DNA from 3 places in the Pseudogracilibacillus sp. ICA-222130 genome. Region 1 is predicted to be linked to each of the others. Evidence: riboswitches for the same ligand, from Rfam matches in the RefSeq annotation. Region 1 holds a riboswitch; each other region holds the start of a gene.

Region 1 (4,280 bases):
GATGCCATTGCTCGCTCCGCAGCTTTTGTATAAAATTCGATTATCTGATAGGTTGCTTTAAAAGGATCCACCTCACATGCTACATTCGCCCCAATAATAGCACCTAATAAACAACCTGCACCAGTTATACGTGTTAACATTTCGTGCCCGTGTTCATTTATATATGTTTCTCTTCCATTGGAAATAACGTCTTTTGCCCCTGTAATCACCGCGATTGTCTGGAATTTCGTTGCAACTTTTTTAGCAATTAATTTCGTTGTTTCTATTGGAGGATCGACAGAATCAACGCCTTTCATTGCCACTTTTTCATCGACTAATGCGGCCATTTCCCCTGCATTTCCTTTAATCACCGTGAAATTTATGGCATGTAGAAATTTAAGGCAAGCTTGTTTTCGAAAAGAAGAGGAACCGACTGCTACAGGATCTAATACGATTGGTTTTTGATGATTATTTGCAACCGTTCCAGTAGTAAGCATTGCTTCCATATCTGAATCCATTAATGTACCCGTGTTAATTAAAATAGCATCTGCTTTTTTAGCGACTTCACTAACTTCCATCGGGTTATCGGCCATAATAGGTGAGGCACCAATGGCGAGTAACCCATTAGCGGTAAAGTTTTTGACGACATTATTCGTTAAACAGTGGACGAGAGGAGCCTTTTTCATGATGTTTTCATTTATATTCATACTTGTCTCCCTCTAATGGCCCAATGTTTTGTTGGCCCACTACCAGCACCAAGTGGAATAGATTCTTCAATAGCAGCTTGAATAAATTCTTTTCCTTTTTCCACTGCTTCATATAAAGAAAGACCTTGTGCAAGATGGGCGGTAATGGCTGCGGAATACGTACAACCTGTTCCATGTGTATGTTTTGTATCAATTCGTTTTTTTGTAAATACATGCATGTCGTTTCCATCATATAAGAAGTCTGTTGCATCGTTGTCTTTGCTTAAATGGCCTCCTTTTACAAGTGCTGCTTTTGCTCCATACGTATGAACAATTTTTTCGGCAGCTTTTTTCATATCATCGAATGTCGAAATGGTCATGTTCGTTAAAAATTCAGCCTCCGGTAAGTTCGGTGTAACAACAGTCGCATAAGCTAATAATTCATCTCGTAAGAAGTCACGGGCCTCTTCATTAATTAAATGGTCTCCACTTGTAGCAACCATAACAGGATCAATTACGAGTGGGAGATTTTTTCCGTCGAGCTTTTTCTTTATTATTTTCATCATATCAATGTTTGCAATCATTCCTGTCTTAACAGCATCTACAGGAACATCTGAAAATACAGAATCTAATTGTTGTTCAATCATCTCCAAAGATATATGTTCAATCGCTTGAACCCCTGTCGTATTTTGTGCGACGACAGATGTAATAATGCTCATGCCATATGTTTGTAATTCTTGAAATGTTTTTAAATCAGCTTGTATTCCTGCGCCTCCTGTAGGATCTGTACCTGCAATGGTTAATGCACATGTAATATCTTTCATTTGATTTGCTCCTTTGTTTGATTTTAGGGATGTATATGACGTTATAAAATATATATTTTTCCATAAAAAAACCAGATTCCTCGTGAGAGAATCTGGTTCGACTGCAAAAAAAGCCATGGATTCCTACTTCCCTCCGCTAGTTCGAACTAGATCAGGTTCACGAGGGTTAGAAATGTCACGCACTTCTTCTCAGCCTTCCACGCAAAAGGCACCCCTAGTAGATTTCTGACTCTAGTATAGCAGATTATGTTCTACTTGTCATAAGGAGGAAAAGAACGCATTTCATTTGCGCGTATATCCCGTAAACGTACTTACTGTAAGACTGTAGTGTGGTATAATTTTAAAAAGGATTGGATGGTGACATGGATGTCGAATATAATCTATCATTTTAAAGATGTGTTCTTTTTCTCAAAACAAAAAACGATTCCTGTATTGGATGAAGAAGATTCTTCAGTTGGAACAATCGTTCGAACGTTTAATGAAGATGGGTTTTTAGAGGAGGAGCAAATCAGGAAAGGAACTTTTTACGCATTTCAAAATCATGCTGGAAAGACCACCTTGTCCTTTGCGGTAAAAAAGCAAGGATTAAAGGCATTCCTAGGATATGCATATACATTTTATTTGCACGATGCAAATGAACAGTTCCAATTAGAAGATGCGAAAGGTCTAATTTATTTGTATTTCCACGTAAAGGGAAAAATAAAAGGAAAGAAATTTGAAGCTCATGAAGATTGGGACGGGAACATTACATTAAAATGGGATAAAACAATATTTGGAAAAATTAAAGTTGATACATACACATATAAAATAGAAGTAGAAATAGTAAATAATACAGTAGCACCATTATTGCTGACGCCCGGTTTTGTATCACTCATTTATTGTATGTATCGTATCTATGATACAGAAACAGCTGTCATCAATGAACTATTAGATTATATAACTTAAGAAAATGACGATGAAATATATACATATCACCATTTTTATCGGAGATTTGCTAAAGTAGTATAGAATGTTAAAAAAATATTAAATTTGACTAAAAGTCATGTATTTTTCCTTGTAAAATGATACAGTTAAGTATATATAAAATAAAAAGCGAGATGATACGATGAAAATTTGGATGAGAAAAATTGCCGTTGCATTCGTCGCTTTCATAACGTTAGGTTTATATGTTCCGTCATTTGATGTAGATGCACATGTAGGAAAAGAAGAGAAAACGTATGATTCGTCTAAAGCGAATATAGTTGCGGAACAAGTAACTACATATGATGTTGAGGAAGAGGATGTAGCTGCTACATTAATGGAAAAAGCTATTGCACAAACGAGTGTTAAATTTGGACCGAAGATAGAAAATCAGCTAGAAAAAGAGTTTCAAGAAGTAATTTTACCGAAAATGGAGGACACTTTAACGTCTATCTTTACGGAAGTAGGAGAAGACAGACTGCCATTTTATGAAATCACGGAAAACCCTGCAAAAGGGTATGGAGAAAGAATATTCAATGTATATGATGTAAAAGATAAAAAAATAATTGCGAAGTTTCACGTTCGTCGAGATTTTAAACCACAAGAAGGATATTGGTTTAATTTCCACTATCATTTAGGAAAAGATCAGTTTGAAACACATTATGAATTAGGCAATATATACTGGGATAAAAACATGCCACCGAAATGGATGGCGCAATAAAGCAAAAAAACACTTTATCATTGGAAGGATAAAGTGTTTTTATTTTTGTCATTTTTTAGTCACATATTGGTCAAAGAAGGTCATTTTTTATTGACAGATGACACCGTGTCATTTATAATGAAATGGAGTGGAAGTGACATTGTGTCATTTTGACTTTGTACTTAGGAGGAACTTGGATGCCGAGACAGACTTTTTATAATTTACCTATAGAAAAACAGGAAGTATTAATTGAAGCGGGAGAAAAAGAATTTTCACGAGTTCCATTATTTGAAGCTTCCATTGCGAATATTGTAAAAGAGGCGGGTATTCCACGCGGTAGTTTTTATCAATATTTTCAAGATAAAGAGGATTTTTATTTTTATATATTAAACCAGTATGCAGATGAAAAAAGAAAACGATTTATTCGTTTATTAGAAAAGCATGACGGGAATATATTTTATGCAGTGAGTGATTTATGTGAAGACTTACTCATTCGAATTGACAGGAAAAATGATAAACAATTTTTCAAAAATATGTTTCTACATTTAGATTTTGAAACAGAACGTGCTTTTTTAAGTGATATGAATTATAGCGTACTGAGTGAACAATATAAGGAAGTAAGGGATCTCGTCGATACGACCATTTTAAATGTAAAAAATGATGAAGAATTATTTCATATGATTCAAATGTTATTATCCATGATGTTAGGTAACATCGCACGTAAATATGCGGTGAACATACCAAATGAAAAGGTGCTACACAATTTTACGACACAAATTAATTTAATGAAAAAAGGATTTAAGGCAAAATAATTAAAAGGAAGAGAGAGGGTTCATGATGAAAATCAAATTATATGGTTCTTCAACAGCATCAACGAGAAAAGCGAGAAGGTGGTTTGAGGAACATAATATTCCATTTGAATATCGTGATATTTTGAAGAAGCCTTTAAAGAAAAAAGAAATGCAACAAATTTTACAATTAACAGAAGAGGGGACAAAAGATATTATTGCGACAAGATCGAATGTGTATAAAGAATTAGATCTAGACTTAGAAAATATCTCATTAAATGATTTATATACATTAGTAAATAAAAATCCAAAGTTGTTACGTCAGCCGATTATTTTAGGGGAT
Region 2 (4,280 bases), on a different contig from region 1:
AAGACAAGTTCATCATAAACCGTATCCGTAATAAATTGATGTTCTGGATTTTGAAAAACGAAACCTAATTGTTGTCGCAGTTTCGTTTCTTTCCATTTTTGTAAAGGTCGATGTTGGAAATAAACTTTTCCCTTCGTCGGGGGGATAATTCCAGCCATCAACTCAAGCAAGGTAGATTTACCGGCCCCATTTCTGCCAAGAATAGATATAAAAGCACCTTTCGGAATGTCCATATGAATCTGTTTTAAAATCGTCCGCGTTTTTCGTTTATAAGTAACATGTTCGAGACGCATGACGGTTTCAGCGTCTTTAGCTTCATTTCGATTTTGCGTGGAGGAACGAGTATACAAACAAGCACCAAAAGAATGGCTAGAAAACTTCTTCGGTATAAAAATGCCCGCTTCTTTCACTTGTGCTTTATACGTCGTAAACATTTCTTCTGGGGATGCATCTTGTAGCAAGCGACCATTTTTCCCTAATAATAATACACGGTCTGTCATATTCAACCATGCATCTGCTTGATGGTCGATAATGAATACGCTCATTTGTCGTTCTTCTTGAATGTGTTGGATAAGGTTGATAAATGATTCGGTTGCATGTGGATCCAAATTAACCGTCGCTTCATCTAAAATAAGCAATGTCGGTTCCAATAAAAGAACGGCAGCTAAAGCAATTTTCTGTTTTTCTCCTCCTGATAATTCGTGAAGTTTCCGATGTTTATATTTTTCCATGCCGACTAATAAAAGCACTTCATCGATTTTTTCGTCCATTTCTTGCTCTTTTATCGCCATATTTTCCAATGTAAAAGCTAACTCATCGGCAACATGAATCATGCAAAATTGTGCTTCAGGATCTTGAAAGACGACACCGATCTGTTTGCTCCATGTGCCAGCTGGAGAATCTTGCAAATGTTCTCCGCGAAACCTTATGGAACCAGCTGTTTCTCCTTCCACCGCTTCCGGGTATAGTCCATTTAAACAGAGCGATAATGTACTTTTACCAGAACCGCTTGGCCCCATGAGCAATGTCACTTCATTTTCATACAATGTGACATCCAGCTCCCGTAAAACGGCCTCCTCCAATGATTCATAAGCAAATGAAAAATTTTCAATGGTGACTAATGGACGCTTTGTTTCCCTCCAGTTGCTTCCGTTTGCATGTTCATCACCGTTCACTCGTTTATGCAGCATCTTGTTCACGTTTTTTTCTAACCTCCTTTCCTAATGCATAACCATCTAATACACCTGTACATGCCAACTTATCTGCTATCCATTTTCCGAGTACACCACTTAGCAATGCTCCACTTATTAAACGAATCGAAAGCATCCCAATTAGTACAGAGGGAGCAAGATCCAGATTTCCAGAAGCGAATAATTGATACACAAAACTATATATGGCTGCGATCATTCCGGACAAAATTAGTATGCCAAGACGATAATTGTTATATTTCGTTAATAGAAATGCCGTCTCAATCCCTGCCCCTTGGATAAGCCCAATGATTAAAACCTTTGCCCCACCAGGACCACCTGCTAAAATTTCAACCCCAGCTGAAATAATTCCTGTAAAAAGGGCTGCCCCAGGCTTCCGAATGATATACATCGCAACGACAGATCCGATAAACCATAATCCAAACACAAACTCAAAACTAAATGGCGCAAGTCCAATCGGGGTTAATACATTTCGTAAAGTAGATGCAAACAACACGAAAAACATATATAGTACCCCAGCAACAACCGAAATAATCGATAACATTACAATTTCTTTCAACTTCCAATTTTTTGTCATACGTCCATACACTCCTTTGTTATGATTGTCGTGCTTTGTTGTTTGTTGATCGCTCCTTTCCTTTTTTCACCAATAAAAAAACTGCAATCCCGATAAGGAAATGCAGTCGAATATATAAATATACAAAAATAACATATATACAGTATATGCCCGGCCACACTTCCCCACGCTAGTATTATCTAGATCGGGTGCCAAGGGTCAAGGTTTACCTTTCTCAGCCATTCAACATAGCTCCCCTAGTGCTTTTAACATGTATGAAATTTTCTAACTACGATTGTACGAGATTGCATGCGAACTGTCAAGCTCCATTTTTATTCCAATGTCTGAAAATTCGAGCATCATGATGTAAATAATCAAAAGTGACCTCGATGATTTGCTTAAACATTAAGGAATCTTTTTTTCGATTAATTTTTTCGCAAAATTTTCTCCATTGTTTTTCCTTTAGCCAATTCATCGATCAATTTATCTAAATAACGAATTTCCTGCATCAATGGTTCTTCGCTCTCTTCCACGCGTACCCCACAAATGACTCCTTTAATACGTGTTCTCGCCTCATTCATTGCTGGTGCATGTGCAAAAAACGTTTCAAAATCTGTTTGTTTATCAAGTTCTGTTTCGAGTTGTTCCTGACTGTAACCTGTCAACCAACGAATGATTTCATCTACTTCTTCCTTCGTCCGCCCTTTCCTCTCCGCCTTCGTTATATAATGTGGGTACACACTCGCAAAACTCATCGTATATATTTTATGTTTTTTCATTTACATTCCTCCATCCTTTCACACTAAAACATGCATGATGATATTCCTTTAGCTTTGTTGCAATTTTTTCTATACATGCACATTCAAGATGTCACTTTTTACAATTCATCCAAACTGATCGAACAAAAAAAACCTATCACAATCATCATTGTGATAGGTATTTTTATGCGATTAACCAATCGAACCTTCCATCTCGAATTTGATTAGACGGTTCATTTCTACTGCATATTCCATTGGTAATTCTCTTGTGAATGGCTCGATGAAACCCATTACGATCATATCTGTTGCTTCTTGTTCTTCTAGTCCTCTACTCATTAAGTAGAATAACTGTTCTTCTGAAACTTTTGATACTTTCGCTTCGTGTTCAAGAGAAATATTGTCATTTAAGATTTCGTTGTACGGAATCGTATCTGACGTGGAAATATTATCTAAAATTAACGTATCACACTCGATATTCGAGCGAGCTCCTTCTGCTTTACGTCCGAAGTGAACGATACCGCGGTACGATACTTTTCCGCCGTCTTTTGAAATAGATTTCGAAACGATGGAAGAGGAAGTATTCGGTGCTAAGTGGAACATTTTCGCACCAGCATCTTGGTGTTGCCCTTTTCCAGCTATAGCGATGGAAATGGTCACACCACGTGCACCTTCCCCACGTAATAAAACAGATGGGTATTTCATCGTTAATTTCGATCCCATATTACCGTCAATCCACTCCATAGAACCGTTCGCTTCCACCGATGCACGTTTTGTAACTAAGTTGTACACGTTGTTTGCCCAGTTTTGGATAGTTGTATAACGGCATGAAGCATCTTTTTGAACGAAAATTTCTACTACCGCACTGTGTAATGAGTTTGTCGTATAGGTTGGAGCTGTACATCCTTCCACATAGTGTACAGATGCCCCTTCATCCACGATAATCAGTGTTCTTTCAAATTGTCCCATATTTTCAGAGTTAATACGGAAATATGCTTGTAAAGGTACTTTTGCTTCTACTCCTTTTGGTACGTAGATGAAAGACCCACCAGACCAAACTGCTGTATTTAATGCAGCAAATTTATTGTCTGAAGCTGGTACAACTTTTCCGAAATACTCTTTAAAATATTCTTCATGCTCTTGTAAAGCCGAATCCGTATCAGAGAAGATTACTCCTAATTTCTCTAAGTCCTCTTCTAAGCTTTGGTATACTACTTCTGATTCGTACTGAGCAGAAACCCCTGCTAAATATTTTTGTTCTGCCTCAGGAATACCTAATGCATCAAACGTACGCTTAATTTCATCAGGTACTTCATCCCAAGTTCTTCCTTGTTGTTCTGTTGGTTTCACGTAATAAACAATTTCATCAAAATCTAACTCAGATAAATCTCCACCCCATTGAGGCATCGGCTTGGAGTAGAAAATGTCTAAAGCTTTTAGACGTTCTTCTAACATCCATTCAGGTTCGTTCTTCATACGTGAAATTTCTTCCACGACAGCTTTCGTTAACCCTCTCTCCGTACGGAACACCGAAATGTCTTTATCTTGGAAACCGTATTTATATTCACCAATTTCAGGTACATTTTTAGCCACGTAAAAAACCTCCTTAAAGTTTTTACTTTTTGTGTACTCGTTCCATCGCTTTCCATGCTAATGTCGCACATTTAATACGCGCTGGAAAATTCGAGACACCTTGTAATGCTTCAATATCTTCTAATCCAAAATCATCAAAATCTATTTCTTTCCCAAGCATCATTTGTG
Region 3 (4,280 bases), on a different contig from region 1:
ATATTAGACAGCTCGGATTCATGGTCGGTATTGAGTTAGTACAAGAAAAAGAAACAAAAAAACCTTTCCCATGGGAAGAACGTGTCGGATATGCGGTGTCATTGGAAATGCGACGCCTTGGGATGTTAACTAGACCTTTAGGAGATAACATCGTATTTATGCCGCCTCTTTCTAGTTCTGAAGAAGAAATTCGGGAAATGATTCGCATTATAAAAGAAGCGATTCAAAATGTCACAACGAAACGAGAAGTTACAGCAGGTTCGACGAAATAACAAGAAGAGCGAGGAGCAGTTGGATGGAACGGAAAGGTTTATTTATTACAGGAACAGATACAGACGTCGGGAAGACTTTTGTCGGTGGCGGTATGGCAGCTGTATTGAAAAAGCATGGAAAAGATGTTGGCGTATTTAAACCAATGTTGAGTGGAGAAAGTCGAGAAAATCCTACAAGCGATACAGCTATCTTGAAAACGATGTCAGGAGATCGTAATACGTTTGAACAAATTACTCCTTTTCAATTTGCAGAACCGTTAGCACCATATGTTGCAGCGAAAAGAGCAGGAAAACAGATATCTTTGGCTCAGGTGGTGCAAGCATGGGAAAACATAAAAGAAACACATGAATATTTTATTGTAGAAGGTGCAGGAGGACTTGGGGTCCCTTTAGGGAAAGACTATTTAGTTGCAGATGTTGCGAAGAAGATTGGATTTCCCATATTAATTGTTGCACGGACAGGGCTTGGAACGGTAAATCATGTTTGGTTAACGGTAAAAGTAGCCCAAAGTATGGGGCTGGATATTGCAGGTATTATCTTAAACGGGGCAGAAGAACAGGGGATAGCAGAACAAACGAATCCAGCATTAATTGAAGAGATGACAAATATGCCTGTGCTGGCAGTATTACCGGAATTTACAACATCTAATCTTACGTATATTGTAGAAAAGATGGAAGAACGAATCCCTTTTAATCTTTTCATTAAATAATAGGGAAACTAATGTTAATTTTTATAGTAAAAGGAGGATATCATTGAAAAGGAATAAACAAATTCGTGTCATTGATATTACTTTAATCGGAATGTTTGTCGCCTTAATGAGTATCGGGGCAAATATTACTGCTTGGGCACCATTTTTACAAATAGGTGGTGTTCCTATTACATTGCAAACATTTTTTTGTTTTTTAGCAGGTGCTTTACTTGGCAGTCGTCGTGGAGCGCTTGCGATGGTGGTATACCTTTTCGTTGGATTAATCGGCGTTCCTGTTTTTGCTGGATTTAAAGGCGGATTAGGCGCGGTATTAAGTCCGACATTTGGGTTTATTATTTCTTTTATTTTCACTGCATATGTTACGGGGAAAGTCATTGAAACGAGGGAACAACCTACTTTAATTACGTTCATATTGGCTTCTCTGGTTGGTCTTTTGTTTAATTATATGATCGGAACAAATTATATGTATCTCGCTTTATCCTTTTTTATGGATGCACAGGAAAGTGTTACTTATATTGGAACGTGGCTAATAATGCTAGTATACTTGCCGGTTGATTTATTAACGATTGTCGCTGCTGCTTTGTTTGCACCTAGACTGTATAGAGTTTTACATAAGTCGACAATGATCACACCTTCTAGTAGCGTACAAGAAGACCGTTTAGGAAGTTAAATGAAATTATGTTCAATGTTCCTATATCTCGTGCATGAAGTAATGTCCGTATGCGAACATTTCCATCCAACCTTACAATATTGTAAGCCTGCAATGTTCATTCGTAAGGAAAATCGATGTTACAATACGGAGTTTCATCTTATACTAAATATGTAGAATAAAGTGGGACGAAAAGGATGAGAAAAATGAAACGTTTATTAACGATAGGCATGATGATATTGGTCGTTGGATGGTTATCAGCTTGTACACCCGTTATTCAAACTATCGGTGCAGATGCGTATTATGTCCAAGTTCAAGGTGAAGGCGATAGTTACGAGGAACAAGGGAATGTGCGTTATGAATATAATTTAGAAGGTTACGATGAAAATGGAGATAATTTATTATTATCTTTTACAGCGAATCACTTATTAAAAGAAAATGCTTATTTGAAAATTTTCTATAAAAAAGAGGAAGTGATCACATATGAAGAAATAGAAAAAGCAGCTATTCCAGAAAAAGCAGTGGAACAATTAGAGGCAGGGAAAGAATAAGAAGCCCTTTACAATATTGAATAGTATGGTAGTATGAAATGGAAAAGTCCATATTTCACTAGGGGAGCTATTGGATGGCTGAGAGGAACGGGTTTGTTCTGACCCTTTGGACCCGATCTAGGTAATACTAGCGTGGGGAAGTGTTGGCCATCAAGACATTTATACTGATACTGCAAAATAGAAGGCTACATTCCGACGTCGGGGTGTGGCCTTTTTTAACGTTATTTTATTGTAAAAGGAGGTGTAGGAGAAGATGAATCGTACACGAATTATGACAACTATGGCTGTTTTTGTTGCAATAGGTATTATCGGTTCACAGTTTTTATGGTTCCCAGCAGGTTTTGCTAAGGCGTATCCTGTCCAACATGCTGTGAATGTTGTTGCAGGGATTTTACTCGGTCCTGGACCAGCTGTGATCATTGCGTTTATCATTGGGTTGATTCGAAATATGCTAGGATTAGGGTCGATTTTAGCTTTTCCTGGTGGGATGATTGGGGCATTTTTTGCAGGTTATTTATACAAAAAATGGAACCGACATGGTGCGGCAGTGATCGGTGAAGTCATCGGGACAGGTATTTTAGGATCATTTGCATCGATTCCTTTAGCAACATTATTTATGGGGACATCGTTTGGAATATTTTTCTTCTTGCCGTCATTTTTAGTAAGCAGTGTTTCAGGTGCTTTGATTGGTTGGTTTATCGTCGTTCGTTTGCAACAAAGTGGACATGCAAAAGCAGTTATGGAAAACAAATAATTTTTCAAATATATTCACTATCAAGACGGGATGGTCAAATTAAAAAGTCTCTTCCCAATACCATTTAGTATTCATCTTAGGAAAAATACTTATATAATTATAGTATAGATAGCAAAATGATGATACCGACGACAAACATATCAAGGGTGTGTACGAAAATGATGGTTCATGAAGTGATGCAAATTATAAAAAAGTTTGAAGCTGAGGTAAAGTACGGGAAGAAAGGTTTAAATAAAAAGGTGAAATATATTGAAGTGATGGAAATTCCACATGTAGATAAGTGGGATGTAACAGGGACACTGATTTTAACTAGTTTTTATGCGATTAAAGATGATGAACAAGCCCAAATAAATATAGTGAAATCATTCATTGAATTGAAGGCAAGTGGACTCATTATAAAGCTAGGTAGGTTTATTGATGAAATTCCTCCATCCATTGTTCAATTGGCGGAGGAACATCATTTTCCTATTATTACATTACCAAAAGATGTCCCTTATATCGACATTTTGACGCCACTATATGCAAAATTACAACAATCAACAGATGATCGATTGATCGAAGAAATTGAAGGGAAATCTTATGAAAACGTCACGACGATCTTACAAGATATTTATAAATCATTTGGGTTAATTATGTATATAGAAAACATGAACGGTGAGTTGTTATATTGTGCGCATAAATTAAAAAGTGATAAATGGAGAAATGATTTCACCCTATTTTCTCTCCCATCCTATGAACAGACAGAGATGTATGTCCAAAAATTTAATACCGAATTTGAAACGTACGAAAAACATGCTTGTATATATTCAGAGGCATTAAAAAGAATGGTTGTCACTCTTTTTGCGAAAGGGAAGAAATATGGACTTCTCCATATTGTATATGAAAGAAATAAACAAAAAGAATTGTTAATGGACACCGAGATTTTCCGATTAGTAGATAAAATTCATATTACAATGATGGCTGAAATGGTTAGTTTACAAATGCAAAAAGGGGAATTTATAGAAAGATGGAACAATCTAGAGGAAGAAAAGGATCTAAAAATGGTCATCCATTTAGACCGATTAAATATAACAGAAACGCTTGGATATCATACCTTTTTGCGAAAATCGTTAATTTTGCTTTCCCATATAGAAAATATGATGAAACATTTAACCGAAGTGAAAGATTATATTGTGATAGAAAGAAACGAAAATGTGTTTGTACTCGTTTGGTTAAATCATCATGAGCCGACGTCTATTGAACTGAAACGACAATGGAAAAAGCAACAACCTCAAACATTATTAGAGAATGTAACGATAGGGATAAGTTATCCTTTTATCGATACGATGTCTATGATAGAAAAAG

The links. Region 1 has a riboswitch for thiamine pyrophosphate ahead of thiD (bifunctional hydroxymethylpyrimidine kinase/phosphomethylpyrimidine kinase). Riboswitches for the same ligand answer to the same signal wherever they lie in the genome.
Region 2: linked by a shared signal. The riboswitch ahead of WKT09_RS07945 (ECF transporter S component) and the one ahead of thiD (bifunctional hydroxymethylpyrimidine kinase/phosphomethylpyrimidine kinase) in region 1 are both predicted to bind thiamine pyrophosphate.
Region 3: linked by a shared signal. The riboswitch ahead of thiW (energy coupling factor transporter S component ThiW) and the one ahead of thiD (bifunctional hydroxymethylpyrimidine kinase/phosphomethylpyrimidine kinase) in region 1 are both predicted to bind thiamine pyrophosphate.

What each region holds. Positions count from the first base shown of each region.
Region 1 covers NZ_JBBKBG010000012.1:46,541-50,820, forward strand. Annotated here, with positions in the region: gene thiM (hydroxyethylthiazole kinase) at 1-686, opposite strand, end outside; gene thiD (bifunctional hydroxymethylpyrimidine kinase/phosphomethylpyrimidine kinase) at 683-1,489, opposite strand; TPP riboswitch at 1,601-1,715, opposite strand; gene WKT09_RS07025 (tubby C-terminal domain-like protein) at 1,856-2,434, shown strand; gene WKT09_RS07030 (YpjP family protein) at 2,595-3,170, shown strand; gene WKT09_RS07035 (TetR family transcriptional regulator) at 3,347-3,961, shown strand; gene WKT09_RS07040 (Spx/MgsR family RNA polymerase-binding regulatory protein) at 3,987-4,280, shown strand, end outside.
Region 2 covers NZ_JBBKBG010000016.1:4,167-8,446, reverse strand. Annotated here, with positions in the region: gene WKT09_RS07950 (ABC transporter ATP-binding protein) at 1-1,190, opposite strand, end outside; gene WKT09_RS07945 (ECF transporter S component) at 1,180-1,785, opposite strand; TPP riboswitch at 1,930-2,033, opposite strand; gene WKT09_RS07940 (DUF2200 domain-containing protein) at 2,190-2,543, opposite strand; gene sufB (Fe-S cluster assembly protein SufB) at 2,715-4,112, opposite strand; gene sufU (Fe-S cluster assembly sulfur transfer protein SufU) at 4,135-4,280, opposite strand, start outside.
Region 3 covers NZ_JBBKBG010000039.1:13,121-17,400, reverse strand. Annotated here, with positions in the region: gene bioA (adenosylmethionine--8-amino-7-oxononanoate transaminase) at 1-272, shown strand, start outside; gene bioD (dethiobiotin synthase) at 296-982, shown strand; gene WKT09_RS12250 (biotin transporter BioY) at 1,026-1,652, shown strand; gene WKT09_RS12245 (YxeA family protein) at 1,829-2,182, shown strand; TPP riboswitch at 2,233-2,338, shown strand; gene thiW (energy coupling factor transporter S component ThiW) at 2,436-2,936, shown strand; gene WKT09_RS12235 (PucR family transcriptional regulator) at 3,095-4,280, shown strand, end outside.